One region of the Leifsonia sp. NPDC014704 genome, then DNA from elsewhere that is predicted to be linked to it. Evidence: predicted binding sites of a transcription regulator. Region 1 holds the regulator's gene; each other region holds the start of a gene.
The links. Region 1 encodes HrcA, which represses chaperone genes, less so after heat shock. Its sites were predicted from a motif close to TTNGCACTCGNNNNNNNCGAGTGCNAA; they were not measured.

Region 1 (4,176 bases):
AGGTCAGCCTCGACCTGATCTACGGGACGCCGGGGGAGTCGCTCGACGACTGGTCGCGCAGCCTCGACACCGCCCTCGCCTGCGAGCCGGATCATCTGTCCGCGTATGCGCTGATCGTCGAGCAGGGCACGAAGCTGGCGCGCCAGATCCGGTCAGGACAGGTGCCGGAGCCCGACGACGACCTCGAAGCCGACATGTACGAGCTGGCGGACACGCGCCTCTCCGACGCCGGCTACGAATGGTACGAGGTCAGCAACTGGGCGACCGACGCATCCCATCGGTCCCGCCACAATCTCGCCTACTGGCTCGGGCACGACTGGTGGGGTGTCGGACCCGGGGCGCACAGCCATGTCGGCGGCGTCCGCTGGTGGAACGTCAAGCACCCCGCGGCCTACGCACAGCGCGTGCTGGCGGGGGAGTCGCCCGCCGCAGGCCGGGAGACGCTCGACGCCGAGACCCGGCGGGTGGAGCGGGTGCTGCTGCTCTCGCGCATCCGCGACGGGCTGGGCACGGCAGAACTGGGCGAGGCAGGACGGCACGAGGTGCCCGGTCTGATCGCCGATGGCCTGGTAGACGGACGAGCCGCCCTCCGCGGATCGATCGTTCTGACCCTGCGGGGGCGGCTCCTGGCCGACGCGGTGGTGCGGCGGCTGCTGGCGGACGAGGCCGCCTGAGGTGCGTCGCGTCTAGCTGACGAACCGGATGGCGATCGGGTACGTGTAGTACTCGCCCTGGTTGGCCTTCACGGCCGCGATGATGCTGAACACGATGTTGAGCACCCAGGCGGCGAGGATCACGAAGATCCCGATGAAGACGATCGAGAGCAGGCCGCCGACGACGTACGCGATGAAGATGGTGATCTGGAAGTTCAGCGCCGTGGCGGTGTGGGCGCGGACGAACGGCCCGCGGTCCTTCAGCACCAGGTAGCCGATGAGCGCGGGGATCCAGTTGAACAGGATGCCGCCGATCTGGACGAGCGTCGCCCAGAGCTTCTCGTCGGCGGGGCTGAGCTGCTGCGCGCCGCCTCCGTAAGGCTGCTGTGGTGGCGGCGGCGGGGGTGTCGCGGACATGGCGCGGTTCTCCTCAAGAGCTGGGGATGGACGTGTTCGGCCCCCAGCCTAGGGCGCGGGGGCGCAGGCTGAAAAGAGCCTGAACGCGCCGACGCCCGGCTGGGGGCCGAGTGCTGCCTGGCGGGAGCTACTTGATGAAGCGGAAGTTCACCGGGTAGCGGTAGGTGCCTCCGCTGTTCACGCGGACGAAGCCGAGGATCGAGAACACCAGGTTGACGATGTACAGCGCCCACGGGATGAGCAGACCGAACAGCAGGTAACCGATCCCGTAGGTGAAGCTGCCGATGATCACACCGATGATCTGCGAGGCGACCCAGGCGAGGATCCAGGTGATCTGCCAGTTGAGCGCCTCCTTGGCCTCCTGGTTGGTGAGGCGGCCGCGGTCCTTGAAGACGAGCCAGATGATCAGCGACGGGAGGATCCAGAGGATGCCGCCGAGGTGGGCGAACGCGGCCCACTGCTTGTCCTGCGCGGCGTCGAGCGGAGCGGCGGGTGCGGCCGCGTACGGCTGCTGCCCGGCGGGCTGGCCGTACGGCTGCTGGGGAGGGACGTTGGAGTAGGGCTGCTGGGGCGGAACGCCGCCGGGCTGCTGCGGGGGGACCCCACCCGCAGGGTCGGTCGGCTGGTTCGGGTCGGTCATTCGGCGGAACCCTTTCGTGATCGGCTGCAACGGTGCGTCGAACCGGTGAGCATACGGTACTGCGGCCTGTCACAGGCAGCAATCATCCTCGCCGCGTTTCGACGCGGTAGGATTGGCACTCAGGAAGAGCGAGTGCTAAACGGTCGACGGGAGGCGGAGATGGTCTCGGAACGCAGCCTCGAAGTGTTGCGCGTCATCGTCCAGGACTACGTGGCGTCGCGCGAGCCGGTCGGCTCGAAGAGCATCGTCGAGCGCCACTCCTTCGGAGTGTCCGCCGCGACGATCCGCAACGACATGGCGCTGCTGGAGGAAGAGGAGCTGATCGCGGCTCCGCACACGTCCTCCGGGCGTGTCCCCACCGACAAGGGCTACCGGCTGTTCGTCGACCATCTGGCCGAGATGCGGCCGCTCACCTCGGCTCAGCGCACCGCGATCGAGACGTTCCTCGGCCAGTCGGTCGACCTCGACGATGTGCTCTCGCGCACCGTCCGGCTGCTCTCCCAGCTGACCAATCAGGTCGCGCTGGTGCAGTATCCATCGGTCGCGCGGTCGCGCATCCGCCACATCGAGCTGGTCGCCCTCGCGCCGCATCGGCTGCTGAGCGTGCTCATCACCGATTCCGGCGCAGTCGAGCAGCGCGTGATCGAGCTGGCGGCTGACGTGAGCGATGAGGATGTGGCAGAGATCCGCGGCGCGATCAACGGTGCGGCAGCGGGGCTGATGCTGGCGGAGGCCGCCACGCGGCTGCGCGAACTGCCGGATGCCCTCACCGAGCGCACACGCGCCCTGGTGGAGCCCGTGGCGAGCGCTCTGCTCGACCAGATCGCCGCCAACCGCCAGGAGAAGCTGGTCATGGCCGGGGCGGCGAACCTGGTGCGGACCGAACTCGACTTCCCCGGAACGATCACCCCGGTCCTCGAGGCGATCGAGGAGCAGGTCGTCCTGCTCCGGCTGTTCGACGAGATGGCCACCGACCAGCACGGCGTCGCCGTCAGCATCGGCCGCGAGAACGCGGGCTTCGGGCTGACGGAAGCATCCGTGCTGTCCAGCGGTTACAGTGCGGCGGGATCGGATGTGGCCCGCGTCGGCCTCCTCGGACCGCTCCGCATGGACTATTCGGGCAACATGGCCGCCGTCCGCGCGGTCGCCCGCTACCTCTCCCGGCTGCTCGGCGACCAATAGGGCGCCACCGCATCCGGCGATCACCACACGCGACGAAAGAAGAAGGAACAGCCCCACGTGGCCGACCACTACGAAGTCCTCGGCGTCGAGCGCGACGCCAGCCCCGACGAGATCAAGAAGGCGTACCGCCGGCTGGCGCGCGAGCTCCACCCGGACGTGAACCCGAGCGCCGAGGCGCAGGAGCGCTTCAAGCTCGTCACGCACGCCTATGACGTGCTCAGCGACCCGCAGCAGCGCCAGCAGTACGACCTTGGCGGCTCCGGCGGCTTCGGCGGAGGCGCGGGCGGAGCCGACTTCGCCGGCTTCAGCGACATTTTCGAGACGTTCTTCGGGGGAGGTGGCGGGGCGACCCGCGGGCCGCGCTCCCGCCGTGAGCGCGGACAGGACGCCCTGCTGCGCGTCGAGGTGGACCTCGACGAGGTCATCTTCGGCACGCACCGCGACCTGGAGGTCGACACGGCCGTGGTCTGCGAGACCTGCAACGGCTCGTGCTGCCAGCCGGGCACGCAGCCGGTGACCTGCGACATCTGTCACGGCACCGGCAGCATCCAGCGCTCCGTCCGGTCGCTGCTCGGCAACGTGATGACGTCGAGCCCCTGCGGCACCTGCCGCGGCTACGGCACCGTCATCGCGACGCCGTGTGTGACCTGCCAGGGTCAGGGCCGCGTGCGCGCCCGTCGCACCGTCCCGGTCGACATCCCCGCGGGCGTCGACACGGGCCTCCGCCTGCAGATGCCGGGCAGCGGCGAGGCCGGCCCCGCCGGCGGCCCCAACGGCGACCTCTACCTCGAGATCAAGGTCAAGCACCACGACGTGTTCAGCCGCGACGGCGACGACCTGCTCTGCACGCTGGAGCTGTCGATGACGGATGCGATCCTCGGCACGACCGCGACCGTGAAGGCGCTCGACGGCGACATCCGGCTCGAACTCAAGGCCGGGACGCAGTCCGCCGACATCATCACGGTGAAGGACCGCGGCATCACGCACCTCCGCGGCACCGGCCGCGGCGACCTCCGGGTCGGCATCCAGGTGGTCACTCCGACGAAGCTCGACCACAAGGAGAAGGACCTGATCAAGAAGTTCGCCGCCGCCCACAAGGGTCCGGAGCCGTCGCTGGCTCGGTTCCAGCAGGGGCTGTTCGCGAAGCTGCGCGACCGGTTCCTCAACCTCTAGCGGGCCATGGCGTCCCTCTACCTGCGTGAGGACCTCGAGGACGTCGAGGTCGGCGCCCGGCTGTCGCTGACCGGCGCCGAGGCGAAGCACGCCGCGACCGTGAACCGCACG
Region 2 (4,176 bases), on a different contig from region 1:
GCGGTAGTTCGGAGCCTCCACGACCATCTGCACGTCGTGCGGGTGCGACTCCTTGAGCCCCGCTGCGGTGATGCGCACGAACTTGCCGTTCTGCTTGAGCTCCGGGATGGTGCGGGCGCCCACGTAGAACATCGACTGCCGCAGTCCGCCGACGAGCTGATAGGCGACGGCGGACAGCGGGCCGCGGAAGGGCACCTGACCCTCGATGCCCTCGGCGATCAGCTGCTCGTCGCTCGGCACATCCGCCTGGAAGTAGCGGTCACGCGAGTAGGAGGTCTTCTTGCCGCGCGTCTGCAGGGCGCCGAGCGATCCCATCCCGCGGTAGTTCTTGAACTGCTTGCCGTTGACGAACACGAGTTCGCCCGGTGACTCCGAGGTCCCGGCCAGCAGCGATCCGAGCATGACGCTGTCCGCTCCGGCGACGAGGGCCTTCGCGATGTCGCCCGAGTACTGCAGACCGCCGTCGGCGATGAGCGGGACGTTGGCCTCGCGCGCCGCGAGCGACGCCTCGTAGACCGCGGTGACCTGGGGCACGCCGACACCCGCGACGACGCGCGTGGTGCAGATGGAGCCCGGGCCGACACCGACCTTGATGGCGTCGGCGCCCGCATCGATGAGCGCCTGGGCGCCCGAGCGGGTGGCGACGTTGCCGCCGATGACGTCGACGTGCGACGCGCGGGGCTCGGCCTTGAGACGGCGGATGATGTCGAGCACGCCCGCGCTGTCGCCGTTGGCGGTGTCGACGACGATCACGTCGACGCCCGCGTCGACCAGGGTCATCGCGCGCTCCCAGGCGTCGCCGAAGAAGCCGATCGCGGCGCCGACGCGGAGGCGGCCCTCGTCGTCCTTCGTGGCGTCGGGGTACTTCTCGCTCTTGTCGAAGTCCTTCACCGTGATGAGGCCGCCGAGCTTGCCGTCCGCGTCCACGAGGGGGAGCTTCTCGATCTTGTGCTCGGCGAAGATGGCGACGGCCGCGTCGGGGTCGATGCCGATCGGCGCCGTGATGAGCGGCTGACGCGTCATGACGTCGCGGACCTTGGTGGTCGACCGCTCGAACGGCGACACGAAGCGCATGTCGCGGTTGGTGATGATGCCGACGAGGGTGCCGTCCGGCTCGACGACGGGGAGACCGCTGACGCGGAACTGGCCGCACAGAGCGTCGACCTCTTCGACGGTCGCGTCCGGAGTCGTGGTCACCGGGTTGGTGATCATGCCCGACTCGGAGCGCTTGACCTTGTCGACGTGCGCCGCCTGGTCCTCGATCGAGAGGTTGCGGTGGATGATGCCGATGCCGCCCTGGCGCGCCATGGCGACGGCCATGCGCGACTCGGTGACGGTGTCCATCGCGCTCGACAGCAGCGGAGTCGCCATCGAGATGCGCTTGGTCAGACGGGTGGAAGTGTCCGCCTCACTGGGGATGACGTCGGTATGCCCGGGGAGGAGCATGACGTCGTCGTAGGTCAAACCGATGAAACCGAACGGATCCGCCTGATCCATCTCACCCCTTCAAAGATGCATCCCGTGTGAGGACGCGCGACTGTGGATGCTCAATGGTAACGGCAGAATCTGGACGGATATTCCGGCCTGTTCGCGGTCAGTCCACCGAGGCCAGGTCGAGCTCCGCCGCCCGCTTCCCCTGCCGTGCGGCGACGATCATGTCGATGCTCAGGATGAGCAGCGCGAGCCAGACGATCGCGAAGCCGACCCAGCGCTCCGGAGGCATCGCCTCGTGCAGCACGGCGACACCGACGATGAACTGGATGAACGGGGCGAAGTACTGGATGAAGCCCATGTACACGAGCGGGAGGCGTCGCGATGCCGCGGCGAAGAACAGCAGCGGCACGGCCGTGATGACGCCGGCTCCGACGAGCAGGACGGTGTGCCACACGCCCGCGGTACCGATCGTGAGCCCGGCGGTGACACCCACGACGATGAGCTGGATGACGGCCACCGGTGTCAGCCACATCGTCTCGAGAGTGAGGCCGGAGAGCGCATCCACTCGGTTGCCGACGCGCTTCTTGATGAGCCCGTACAGGCCGAACGAGAACGCGAGGATGAGGGCGATCCACGGCATGGAGCCGTAACCGACCGCGAGGACGATCACGGCGACCACGCTCACGCCGACGGCGACCCACTGGGCGATGCGCAGCTTCTCGCGCTGGACGACCACGCCGAGGAACACCGTGACGATCGGGTTGATGAAGTAGCCGAGCGCCGCCTCCACGACGTGCCCGTTCACCGTCGCCAGCACGTAGGTCTGCCAGTTGACGTAGATAAGGGCGCCCGCGAGACCCATCGTGAAGAGGACGCGCTTGTCGGTGAGCAGCGCGGCGAACGTGCGCCACGAGCGCGTCACGGTGAGGGCGATCGCGCAGAACCCGAGCGAGAAGATCACGCGCCAGCCGACGATCTCCCAGGCGGAAGCGGGCGCGAGCGCCAGGAAGTAGATCGGGAGGATGCCCCACAGGACGTACGCGGAAACCGCGTAGACGAGTCCGGATGTGCGGTGGGAGCTGAGTTCGTCGGAGGATGCCACTCGTCCGACTCTACCTCCGACCGCAGACACCACGACGGCCCGGATGCTCAGAGCATCCGGGCCGTCGAGAAGAGGGGGTGCGTCAGCGGACGACGACGGCGAGCACGTCGCGGGCCGACAGGACGAGGTAGTCCTCGCCGCCGAACTTGACCTCGGTGCCGCCGTACTTCGAGTAGATGACCTTGTCGCCGACAGCGACGTCGAGCGGGATGCGGTTGCCGTTGTCGTCGATGCGACCCGGGCCGACCGCGACGACCTCGCCCTCCTGCGGCTTCTCCTTGGCGGTGTCGGGGATGACCAGACCGGAAGCAGTGGTCTGCTCAGCCTCGACCTGCTTGATGACGATGCGATCCTCGAGCGGCTTGATGGAGACCGACACGTTGACCCCTTTCCTATGAAGAACAGTGTCTCTACTAAGACTGATTAGCAAACTCGCACTGAGAGTGCTAACACGAGTCTAGGGGGTGGGTTAGCAGTCACGCAACGTGAGTGCCAGGCCGGGCGGGGCGGTAGGTCCAGGGTAGCGTGGAGCGCATGGAACGCTCCGAGCTGGTCGCCCTGTTGAGCCCGGAGGGCCTGCGGCTGCTCGACTCCCTGCCGCCGTACAACAGCGAGCGGGACGTGCTCGCCATCGTGAGCGACCTCCGCAAGCAGGGTCACTCCCCCGCGCTGGTCGCGGCCGTCCTCACGCAGTCGAAGCTGCGCCGGAAGGCTGTGGCGAAGTTCGGCGACTTCGCGTCGCAGATGCTCTTCACCGAGGCGGGACTGGAGCAGGCCACCCGCCTGCCCGTCGCCGCGCGCCACGCCGGCCGCTTCCGCGCTGCGGGCATCCGGCGCGTCGCCGACCTCGGCTGCGGCATCGGCGGCGACGCGCTCGCCCTCGCCGCCCTCGAACTCGACGTCCTGGCGATCGAGGCCGACGAGGTGACCGCGGCCATCGCCTCCTTCAACCTGGCACCGTTCCCCAGCGCTCGGGTCGAGCAGCAGCGCGCCGAAGACGTCGACCTGCGCGAGATCGACGGCGTCTTCCTCGACCCGGCGCGGCGGACCGCCGGGCACACCCAGACGGAACGCCTCGCCGACCCCGACGACTACACGCCGTCGCTCGGCTTCGCGTACGAGCTCGCCACCGGCCGATCCGTTGGCCTGAAGCTCGGTCCGGGATTCGACCGCGACCTCATCCCCTCGACTGCGGAGGCGCAGTGGGTCTCCGCCGACGGGCAGGTCGTCGAGCTGGGGCTCTGGTTCGGCGCGCTCGCCCGCCCGGGCATCCACCGGGCAGCACTGGTGCTCCGTGGCGAGCAGGCCGATGAGCTGACGGCCGACGCGGACAGCCCCGACGAGGAGACCGGCCCGCTCGGAGAATACCTGTACGAGCCGGATGGCGCGGTCATCCGGGCGCGTCTCATCGGTGACCTCGCACGCAGGCTGGGAGGCAGGATGCTCTCGGAGCAGATCGCCTACATCACCGCCGACCAGCCTGCGGGGACGCCGTTCGCCGCCGGTTTCCGCGTGCTCGAGACGCTCCCCTACGCCGAGAAGGACCTCAAGAAAGCTCTCCGTCAGCGTGGCATCGGCACCCTCGAGATCAAGAAGCGGGGAGTGGATGTGGACCCCGCCGCACTGCGTCGCAGGCTGGG
Region 3 (4,176 bases), on a different contig from region 1:
CTCCGTGTGCGCCGAGGTGCGGGGTATACAGGGAGGTATGAGCGCTCCCTCCGCGAACACGTCCTCGGGGAACCGGCCTGCAGCGGGCAAGCTCGACGCCGTCGTGATCGGGTCGGGGCCGAACGGTCTCTCCGCCGCCGTCACGCTCGCGCGCGCCGGTCTGTCGGTGCGGGTGTACGAGCGCAACGCGACGGTTGGCGGCGGCCTGCGGACCGAGGAGCTCACCCTCCCCGGCTTCCGGCACGACGTCTGCTCGGCCGTCCATCCGCTGGCGTTCGCATCCGGCTTCTTCCGCAGGTTCGGCCTGGAGAAGCGCGTGCCGTTCGTCGTGCCGACCGCCTCGTACGGCAATCCGCTGGCAGGCGGCCGGGTCGCGATGGCCTACCTCGACCTCGACCGCACGGTGGATGCGCTGGGCGTCGACGGCCCCGCCTGGCGCGCCCTGCTCGGCCCGCTGGTCGAACACGCGGACGCCGTGGCCCAGTTCACCGGCTCACAGCTGCTGCAGGTGCCAAGGCACCCCTTCGTGGCCGCCCGCTTCGGGCTGACCGCCATCGCGCAGGGTGGCCCGTGGTGGGACCTGCCGTTCCGCACCGAAGCGCCGGGCGCCCTGCTCGCCGGGGTCTTCGCCCACACGACGGTCCCCCTGCCGAGCGTCGCAGGAGCGGCCGCCGGAATGACGCTGGCGACCTACGCGCACGCACGCGGCTGGCCCATCCCGGTCGGCGGCAGCCAGGCGATCGCGGACGCGATGGTCGCCGACATCGTCGCCCACGGCGGCGAGGTCGTCACCGACACCCCCGTCGAGTCTCTCGCCGAGCTGCCCGACGCGCGCGTCGTCGTCTTCGACACGCATGTGAAGCACGCCGCGCAGCTGGCCGGCGACCGGCTGCCCAGCAGCTATCTGCGGCGCATCTCCCGGTTCCGCGACGGCAATGGCGTGTTCAAAGCCGACTTCGCGCTCTCCGGCCCGGTGCCGTGGACGAATCCGGACCTGTACGAGACCGCCACCGTGCACCTCGGAGGATCGCGCGGGGAGGTCGCCCGCGCCGAGAACGCCGTCGCCGCCGGAGGGCACAGCGACGCACCGTACGTCCTGGTCTCCCAGCCGTCGCTGTTCGACGGGACGCGGGCACCTGCCGGCAAGCACGTCCTGTGGACGTACACCCACGTCCCGCGCGGTTCGACGGAGGACCAGACGGAGGCGATCATCCGGCGCATCGAGGAGTTCGCCCCCGGCTTCCGCGACCTGATCATCGGGACGGCGACCAAGAACGCGGTGCAGATGGAGCAGCACGACCCGAACTACATCGGCGGCGACATCTCGGCCGGCGCGCCGGACTTCGGTCAGCTGGTGGCCCGTCCCGTGCTTTCGACGGACCCGTGGCGGATGCCGGGCCGAGGGCTGTACCTCGCCTCGTCGTCCGCAGCGCCCGGCCCCGGTGTGCACGGACTCGGCGGCTATTACGCCGCGCGCAGCGCCCTGCGCCATGAGTTCGGCTTCACCCGGATGCCGGACCTGGCGCCGGGACCCGGCCAGACGATCGCGCGGCCCGTCGCCGCGCTGCCCGACCCCGTCCACCCCCACGAGCTTCCGGAGCAGTGAACATGTCTGTCAACGTCCGCCGTATGGCCTGCACGCCCGAGCAGGTCTTCGCCGTCCTCGCCGACCCCTGGGTGTACCCGACCTGGGTCGTGGGCGCCTCGCGACTGCGCGCCGCCGACAGCCGCTATCCGGCCGTCGGGTCACGCCTCCACCACTCCATCGGCGTGTGGCCGCTCGTCCTCAACGACGAGACGCGCATCGACGAGTGGGATCCGCCACGCCGGATGGTCCTCGAGGCGAAGACACGCCCGTTCGGCTCCGAGCGGGTGATCATCGACGTGAAGGCTCGTGCGGGGGGATGCGTGGTCCGGATGGAGGAGTTCCCGTACACCGGACCGGTCACCCTCATCCCGGACGTGCTCGCCGACAGCATGCTCCACGTGCGCAACGCGGAGACGCTCCGGCGCCTGGAGTGGGTTGCGCGAGGGCGCGCCGCCCAGTGACGACGCGCCCTCCGCTGGTGCGCTGAGGCCGGCCCGATCAGCCGGCCGACACCGCCTTCGTCTCGCTGGAGCCCGACGACTCCACGGCGATCTTTCGCGGCTTCGCCCTCTCGGCGACCGGGATGATCACGCTGAGCACACCGTTGTCGTACGACGCGGTGATGCCGTCGGGATCGACGTCGTCGCCGATCGTGAACTGACGCATGTAGGCGCCGTACGGACGCTCCTGGGCGAGCCAGCGGGCGCCGTCGCGGTCGGCCGCGCTGCGGACCGCCCGGATGGTGAGCAGGTGCCCGTCGACGTCGACGTCGACCGACGCGGGATCGGCGCCGGGGAGGTCGGCGTTCAGGATGTAGCGCTCACCCTCACGGAACAGGTCCACCGGCATAATGCGCGGCTGGCGGCTGGTGTCGAAGATGCTCTGCGCGATCCGGTCCAGCTGGGAGAAAGGATCGAACGACATGGCCATTGGATGTACCCCTTTCTTCTGGATCACCTGATGAGAGGCCCTTTGCACTCTCTTTTCGACCACAGATTTTAGCACTCTCGCCCAGAGAGTGCCAAGGGGTTCCCGGAGATGTCAACCCGCTTCCCCAACCGTCGGCATCGGCCTACCGTCAGGGTCGTCCATCGAACGGAAGGGACCCATCGTGGCCGCAAGCCAGACCAAGACGAGCACCAAGAGCACCGCGAAGAAGACCGCGCCGAAGACCGCCTCCGTGCGTCGTACGGCCGCCGTCGGCGTCGCCCCGACCCGCCGCGAGCATGCCGAGCACGGCTTCGTCGCCTCCACCGAGCTGGCGCAGAACCTCCAGCGCGTGCACGTCGACCTGATCGAGCTGCACCTGCAGGGCAAGCAGGCGCACTGGAACGTCGTCGGACGCAACTTCCGTGACCTCCACCTCCAGCTCGACGAGATCGTCGAAGCCGCCCGCGAGTTCAGCGACGACGTCGCGGAGCGCCTCCGCGCCCTCCACGCGACCCCCGACGGCCGCAGCGCGACCGTCGCCGAGCAGACCAGCCTTCCCGAGTTCCCCAACGGCGAGGTCGACACCACCGAGACCGTCGATCTGATCACCGAGCGCCTCGAGGCCGTCGTCCGCACGATGCGCGACGTCCACGACGACGTGGATGAGGAGGACCCGACCTCTGCGGACCTGCTGCACGCCATCATCGAGCGGCTCGAACAGTACGCCTGGATGGTCAGCGCCGAGAACCGGACGCCCAGCCGGGCCTGACACCGGGTTCTCGCGTGGGCGGGCCGGCGGCGGGAAGCCGTCGGCCCGCTTCCGTGTGCGTCTCGACGAGGTCTCGGAAACACCGGCGTCACACGCCGCGGCTAGCATCGACGCATGCCGATCGAGATCCGCCCCGAACCGGCCCGACAGCCGGAGGTCGAGGAACTGCTGCGCCTGAGCGACGAGTTCGCGTTCGCGCTGTACCCGGCCGAGAGCTGCTACCTGCTGGATGTGTCCGAGCTCGAGCGTCCCGGCGTCACCGTGTTCGTCGCACGCGTGGACGGGCGTGCGCTGGGCATCGCCGCGTTGGTGGTCGACGGCGCCGAGGGTGCGGACGGATCCAGGAGCGACGCCCTCGCCCGCGCCGAGCTGAAGCGGATGTTCGTGCACGAAGACGCTCGCGGTCAGGGCCTCGCCCGCCGTCTGCTCGGCGCGATCGAGTCCGCCGCCGAAGAAGCAGGCATCGCAGAGCTGCGGCTCGAGACGGGTCCGCTGCAGCACGCGGCGATCGCGCTGTACGAGCGCTCGGGTTACGAGCGCATCCCGAACTTCGGCGCGTACGCCGGCGACCCGTGGTCGGTCTGCTACGCCAAGTCGCTCGCTGTACCGACGCGCTGACCTCCGTCGCGCCGGCCGCCGTCAACTGCCGCGGATGCGCCGCGACAGTTCGGCCGCCGCTTCACGCACCCGGGCGGCGAGCGCATCCCATCCTTCCGCCGGGACGTTGTCGCGCGGGAACGTGACCGCGATGCCCGCGGCCGGCCAGCCGGCATGGTCGCGCACAGACACCGCGACCGAGGCGAAGCCCGGTGTGACGTCGCCGTCCTCGGTCGCGTAGCCGCGTTCGCGGGACTCGGTCACTACTCGGCGCAGCTCGGCGTAGGAGTGC
Region 4 (4,176 bases), 830 kb from region 1:
CTCCGGGCGGACGGACTCGTAGAAGCTCGGCCAGCCGCATCCCGAGTCGAACTTGGTGCCCGACTTGAACAGCTCGGCGCCGCACGCCGCACAGGTGTACAGGCCGGCGCGGCTCTCGTCGAGCAGCTCACCGGTCCACGGGCGCTCCGTCCCGGCCTCGCGCAGCACCGCGTACTGCTCGGGGGTGAGCTCCTCGCGCCACTCATTCTCGCTCTTGGAGACCGTGTATCCGTCCTGGGCTGTCTCGTTCGTTGCCATGCCTCTCCCTTTCGTCGTCACCAGACTAAACGGCGGCGCCGCGACGGCTGTTCCCGTTTCGTCCCGCGACGTGCCGGGAGGAAACGGGGAACACACAGGGCCTGCGCCCTAGGATGATGCGCGAGCGCGGGGCGCGACCGGCATGTCCGGCACCGTCCGGCGTCCGTGACGAGGGAAGGCGGTGCGCGTGACCCGGTCAGCCGACGAACGGCCCGCGGTCGACCGCGAGCCCTCGGACACGGACCAGCTGAGCGATCGGGATGCCGCGATCCTCGCGTTCGAACGCCAGTGGTGGCGTCACGCCGGAGCCAAGGAGCAGGCCATCCGCGAGGAGTTCGGTCTCTCGGCGGCTCGGTACTATCAGTTGCTCGGTGCGCTGATCGACCGCCCGGCCGCCCTCCGCCACGACCCCATGCTCGTCAAGAGGCTGCTGCGGCTGCGCGAGGCGAGGCTGGCCGCCCGACACGCACGGACCCTCCCGTCCGGCGACTGAACCCGAGGACCGCATCCCCCGATGGCTGAGAAGTACCCCCGCGACAGGTTCGACGAGATCCCCGACGACCTGAAGCGCGTCGGCGCGCACCGGGCGCCGCGCCCGCGGGGCCGTGTCTGGATGGCCGTCGGATGGGCCGCGCTCGCAACGATCGTGCTGGTCGGCGCGGGCATCTTCGGTCTCTCCGTCATCAACGGGAACATCTCGTTCCACGGGCCGTCGGCCTCGGCGTCCCGCTCGCAGACGCCGACCGCCACCCCGACTCCGACGATCGTTCCGACGGTCAACCCGGCGCTGCAGGTCAACGTGCTGAACGGCACGTCGACGGAGGGTCTGGCGCAGACCGTCGGCGACAAGCTCAAGGCGGCGGGCTGGACGGTCTCCGGTCTCGCCAATGCCGACCGCAACGACCTGGCGACCACCATCGTCTACTACGGCAACCCCGCCAATCAGGCCGCCGCCCTCGGTGTCGTCCAGTCGCTGCCGGGCGCGACCATCCAGCAGAGCAACGCCTTCGACGACACGGGCGCGGACATCACCGTCGTCATCGGCGCGAACTATCAGGGCTGATCCGGGCTCCACGGCCGCTCGTTCCCTTTGTTTCGCGCGTGTTTAACTTTTGCCTCATTTCGGAATCGATTCGCGAAATCTCTGGCGTCGCCGCCTATTGAAAGCATTAGGATCGGGGTCAACGTGCGGCGACGGATCGCGCGAGCGACACAGCAATGGGAGTAATGCATGGCGAACGGGACCGTGAAGTGGTTCAACGGTGAGAAGGGCTACGGCTTCATCACCGTCGATGGAGGGGGACAGGACGTTTTCGTTCATTACTCCGCGATTGACATGAACGGATACAAGGTTCTCGAAGAGGGCCAGCAGGTCGTGTTCGAGGTCGGAACGGGGCAGAAGGGCCCCCAGGCCGAGTCGGTGCGGCTGGCCTGAGCCCGTCGAAGCAACGAATCTGCGGAGCGCCGTCCCCATCGGGGGCGGCGCTTCGCCGTTGCTGCCGGTGTTCGCCGGTCGCGGAGTGATCTTGCACTCGACAGCGGTGAGTGCCAGAATCGCTTTAGCACTCCATCTGATCGAGTGCTAATAGACGGAATCTTTCGCACACGTCCGGGAGGGACGAGAAACACATGGCAAAGATCATTGCTTTCAACGAGGATGCGCGCCGCGGCCTCGAGCGCGGCCTGAACACCCTGGCCGACACGGTCAAGGTGACCCTGGGCCCGCGCGGTCGTAACGTCGTCCTCGAGAAGAAGTGGGGCGCCCCGACCATCACCAACGACGGCGTCTCCATCGCGAAGGAGATCGAGCTCGACGACCCGTACGAGAAGATCGGCGCGGAGCTCGTCAAGGAGGTCGCGAAGAAGACCGACGACGTCGCCGGTGACGGTACCACCACCGCCACCGTCCTCGCTCAGGCCCTGGTCAAGGAGGGCCTGCGGAACGTCGCGGCCGGCGCTGACCCGATCACCCTGAAGCGCGGCATCGAGAAGGCCGTCGCGGCGGTCACCGACGAGCTCATCGCCTCCGCCAAGGAGGTCGAGACCAAGGAGGAGATCGCGGCCACCGCGTCCATCTCCGCCGGCGACACCACCATCGGCGAGATCATCGCCGAGGCGATCGACAAGGTCGGCAAGGAGGGCGTCGTCACCGTCGAGGAGTCGAACACCTTCGGCACCGAGCTCGAGCTCACCGAGGGCATGCGCTTCGACAAGGGCTTCCTGTCGCAGTACTTCGTGACGGACCAGGACCGCCAGGAGGCGGTGTTCGAGGACCCGTACATCCTCATCGCCAACCAGAAGATCAGCAACATCAAGGACCTCCTGCCGATCGTCGACAAGGTGATCCAGGCCGGCAAGCAGCTCCTCATCATCGCTGAGGACGTCGACGGCGAGGCCCTCGCGACCCTGATCGTCAACAAGATCCGCGGCATCTTCAAGTCCGTCGCCGTCAAGGCTCCGGGCTTCGGCGACCGCCGCAAGGCCATGCTGCAGGACATCGCGATCCTCACCGGTGGCCAGGTCATCTCCGAGGAGGTCGGTCTCAAGCTCGAGAACGTCACCCTCGACCTGCTCGGTCAGGCCCGCAAGGTCGTCATCACCAAGGACGAGACCACGATCGTCGAGGGCTCCGGCGACCCGGAGGCCATCGCCGGCCGCGTGCAGCAGATCCGCAACGAGATCGAGTCGACCGACTCGGACTACGACCGCGAGAAGCTGCAGGAGCGCCTCGCCAAGCTCGCCGGCGGCGTCGCCGTCATCAAGGCGGGCGCGGCCACCGAGGTCGAGCTCAAGGAGCGCAAGCACCGCATCGAGGACGCCGTCCGCAACGCGAAGGCCGCCGTCGAGGAGGGCATCGTCGCCGGTGGTGGCGTCGCCCTCATCCAGGCCGGCAAGACCGCCTTCGAGAAGCTGGAGCTCACCGGTGACGAGGCGACCGGCGCCAACATCGTCAAGGTCGCCATCGAGGCTCCGCTGAAGCAGATCGCGATCAACGCGGGCCTCGAGGCCGGCGTCGTCGTCGAGAAGGTCCGCAACCTCCCGGTCGGCCACGGCCTCAACGCCGCGACCGGCGAGTACGTCGACATGCTGGCCTCCGGCATCAACGACCCGGTGAAGGTCACCCGCTCGGCGCTGCAGAACGCCGCGTCGATCGCGGGCCTGTTCCTCACCACCGAGGCCGTCGTCGCCGACAAGCCCGAGAAGAACCCGGCTCCGGTCGGCGACCCGGGCGCAGGCATGGACTTCTAAGTCCCGCACCACGCACAGAGGGCGTCTCCCGATCGGGGAGGCGCCCTCTTCGCATTGCGGGCGCTTTCGGGTGAGGTGCACGTCGTTGCGGTCCCGCACGGCGTGGCGCGCGCAACTACGTGCACCTCACGAGCCGGATGGGACAGGGGCGGGGAGCGCTACGGCGTGAGCGGCTTCGGGGAGGCGGGGGAGCCGGCCAGCGGCAGCGAGACGCGGAACGTCGCTCCGCCTCCCTCGGTGTCGACCACGTCGACCGTGCCGTTGTGGGCGGCGACGATGGAGGAGACGATCGCGAGGCCGAGGCCGCTTCCGCCCGTTTCGCGGGCGCGCGACGTGTCGGCGCGCCAGAAGCGCTGGAAGATCTTCTCGCGGATCTGCGGCGGGATGCCCTCGCCGTGGTCGCGGACCTCGATGATGCCGCGCTCGGTGCGGTGGTCGACCTGCACCGCGATCTCGATGGGGCTGCCCTCCGGCGTGTAGCGCAGCGCGTTGCCCATCAGGTTGGTGATGACCTGGCGGAGCTTGTTCTCCTCCGCCATGACGATCGCGGGCTCCGACGGGGCGGGCTGCGTGAGCACCACCTTCTCGGCCGTCGTGATGGGCAGCGGCTCGGTCGCCCCGCGGCGGCTGCGACCGCGGCGCAGGCGGGCGAGCGCCGATCCCGCGAAC

Region 2: a site for HrcA is predicted at 3,006-3,032, ahead of groES (co-chaperone GroES). Genes of this name have one in related genera too.
Region 3: a site for HrcA is predicted at 2,587-2,613, ahead of ACF1AJ_RS16530 (Hsp20/alpha crystallin family protein). Genes of this name have one in related genera too.
Region 4: a site for HrcA is predicted at 1,818-1,844, ahead of groL (chaperonin GroEL). Genes of this name have one in related genera too.

What each region holds. Positions count from the first base shown of each region.
Region 1 is NZ_JBIBYW010000001.1:892,719-896,894, reverse strand. Features, by position in the region: gene hemW (radical SAM family heme chaperone HemW) at 1-674, shown strand, start outside; gene ACF1AJ_RS04430 (DUF4870 domain-containing protein) at 687-1,070, opposite strand; gene ACF1AJ_RS04425 (DUF4870 domain-containing protein) at 1,198-1,710, opposite strand; gene hrcA (heat-inducible transcriptional repressor HrcA) at 1,870-2,892, shown strand; gene dnaJ (molecular chaperone DnaJ) at 2,950-4,065, shown strand; gene ACF1AJ_RS04410 (16S rRNA (uracil(1498)-N(3))-methyltransferase) at 4,072-4,176, shown strand, end outside.
Region 2 is NZ_JBIBYW010000002.1:1,450,425-1,454,600, reverse strand. Features, by position in the region: gene guaB (IMP dehydrogenase) at 1-1,497, opposite strand, end outside; gene rarD (EamA family transporter RarD) at 1,595-2,536, opposite strand; gene groES (co-chaperone GroES) at 2,619-2,915, opposite strand; gene ACF1AJ_RS18565 (SAM-dependent methyltransferase) at 3,071-4,176, shown strand, end outside.
Region 3 is NZ_JBIBYW010000002.1:1,038,560-1,042,735, reverse strand. Features, by position in the region: gene ACF1AJ_RS16540 (phytoene desaturase family protein) at 38-1,606, shown strand; gene ACF1AJ_RS16535 (SRPBCC family protein) at 1,603-2,049, shown strand; gene ACF1AJ_RS16530 (Hsp20/alpha crystallin family protein) at 2,087-2,518, opposite strand; gene ACF1AJ_RS16525 (Dps family protein) at 2,700-3,287, shown strand; gene ACF1AJ_RS16520 (GNAT family N-acetyltransferase) at 3,402-3,905, shown strand; gene ACF1AJ_RS16515 (IclR family transcriptional regulator) at 3,927-4,176, opposite strand, start outside.
Region 4 is NZ_JBIBYW010000001.1:59,299-63,474, forward strand. Features, by position in the region: gene msrB (peptide-methionine (R)-S-oxide reductase MsrB) at 1-258, opposite strand, end outside; gene ACF1AJ_RS00335 (DUF3263 domain-containing protein) at 440-751, shown strand; gene ACF1AJ_RS00340 (LytR C-terminal domain-containing protein) at 773-1,321, shown strand; gene ACF1AJ_RS00345 (cold-shock protein) at 1,490-1,693, shown strand; gene groL (chaperonin GroEL) at 1,888-3,507, shown strand; gene ACF1AJ_RS00355 (sensor histidine kinase) at 3,666-4,176, opposite strand, start outside.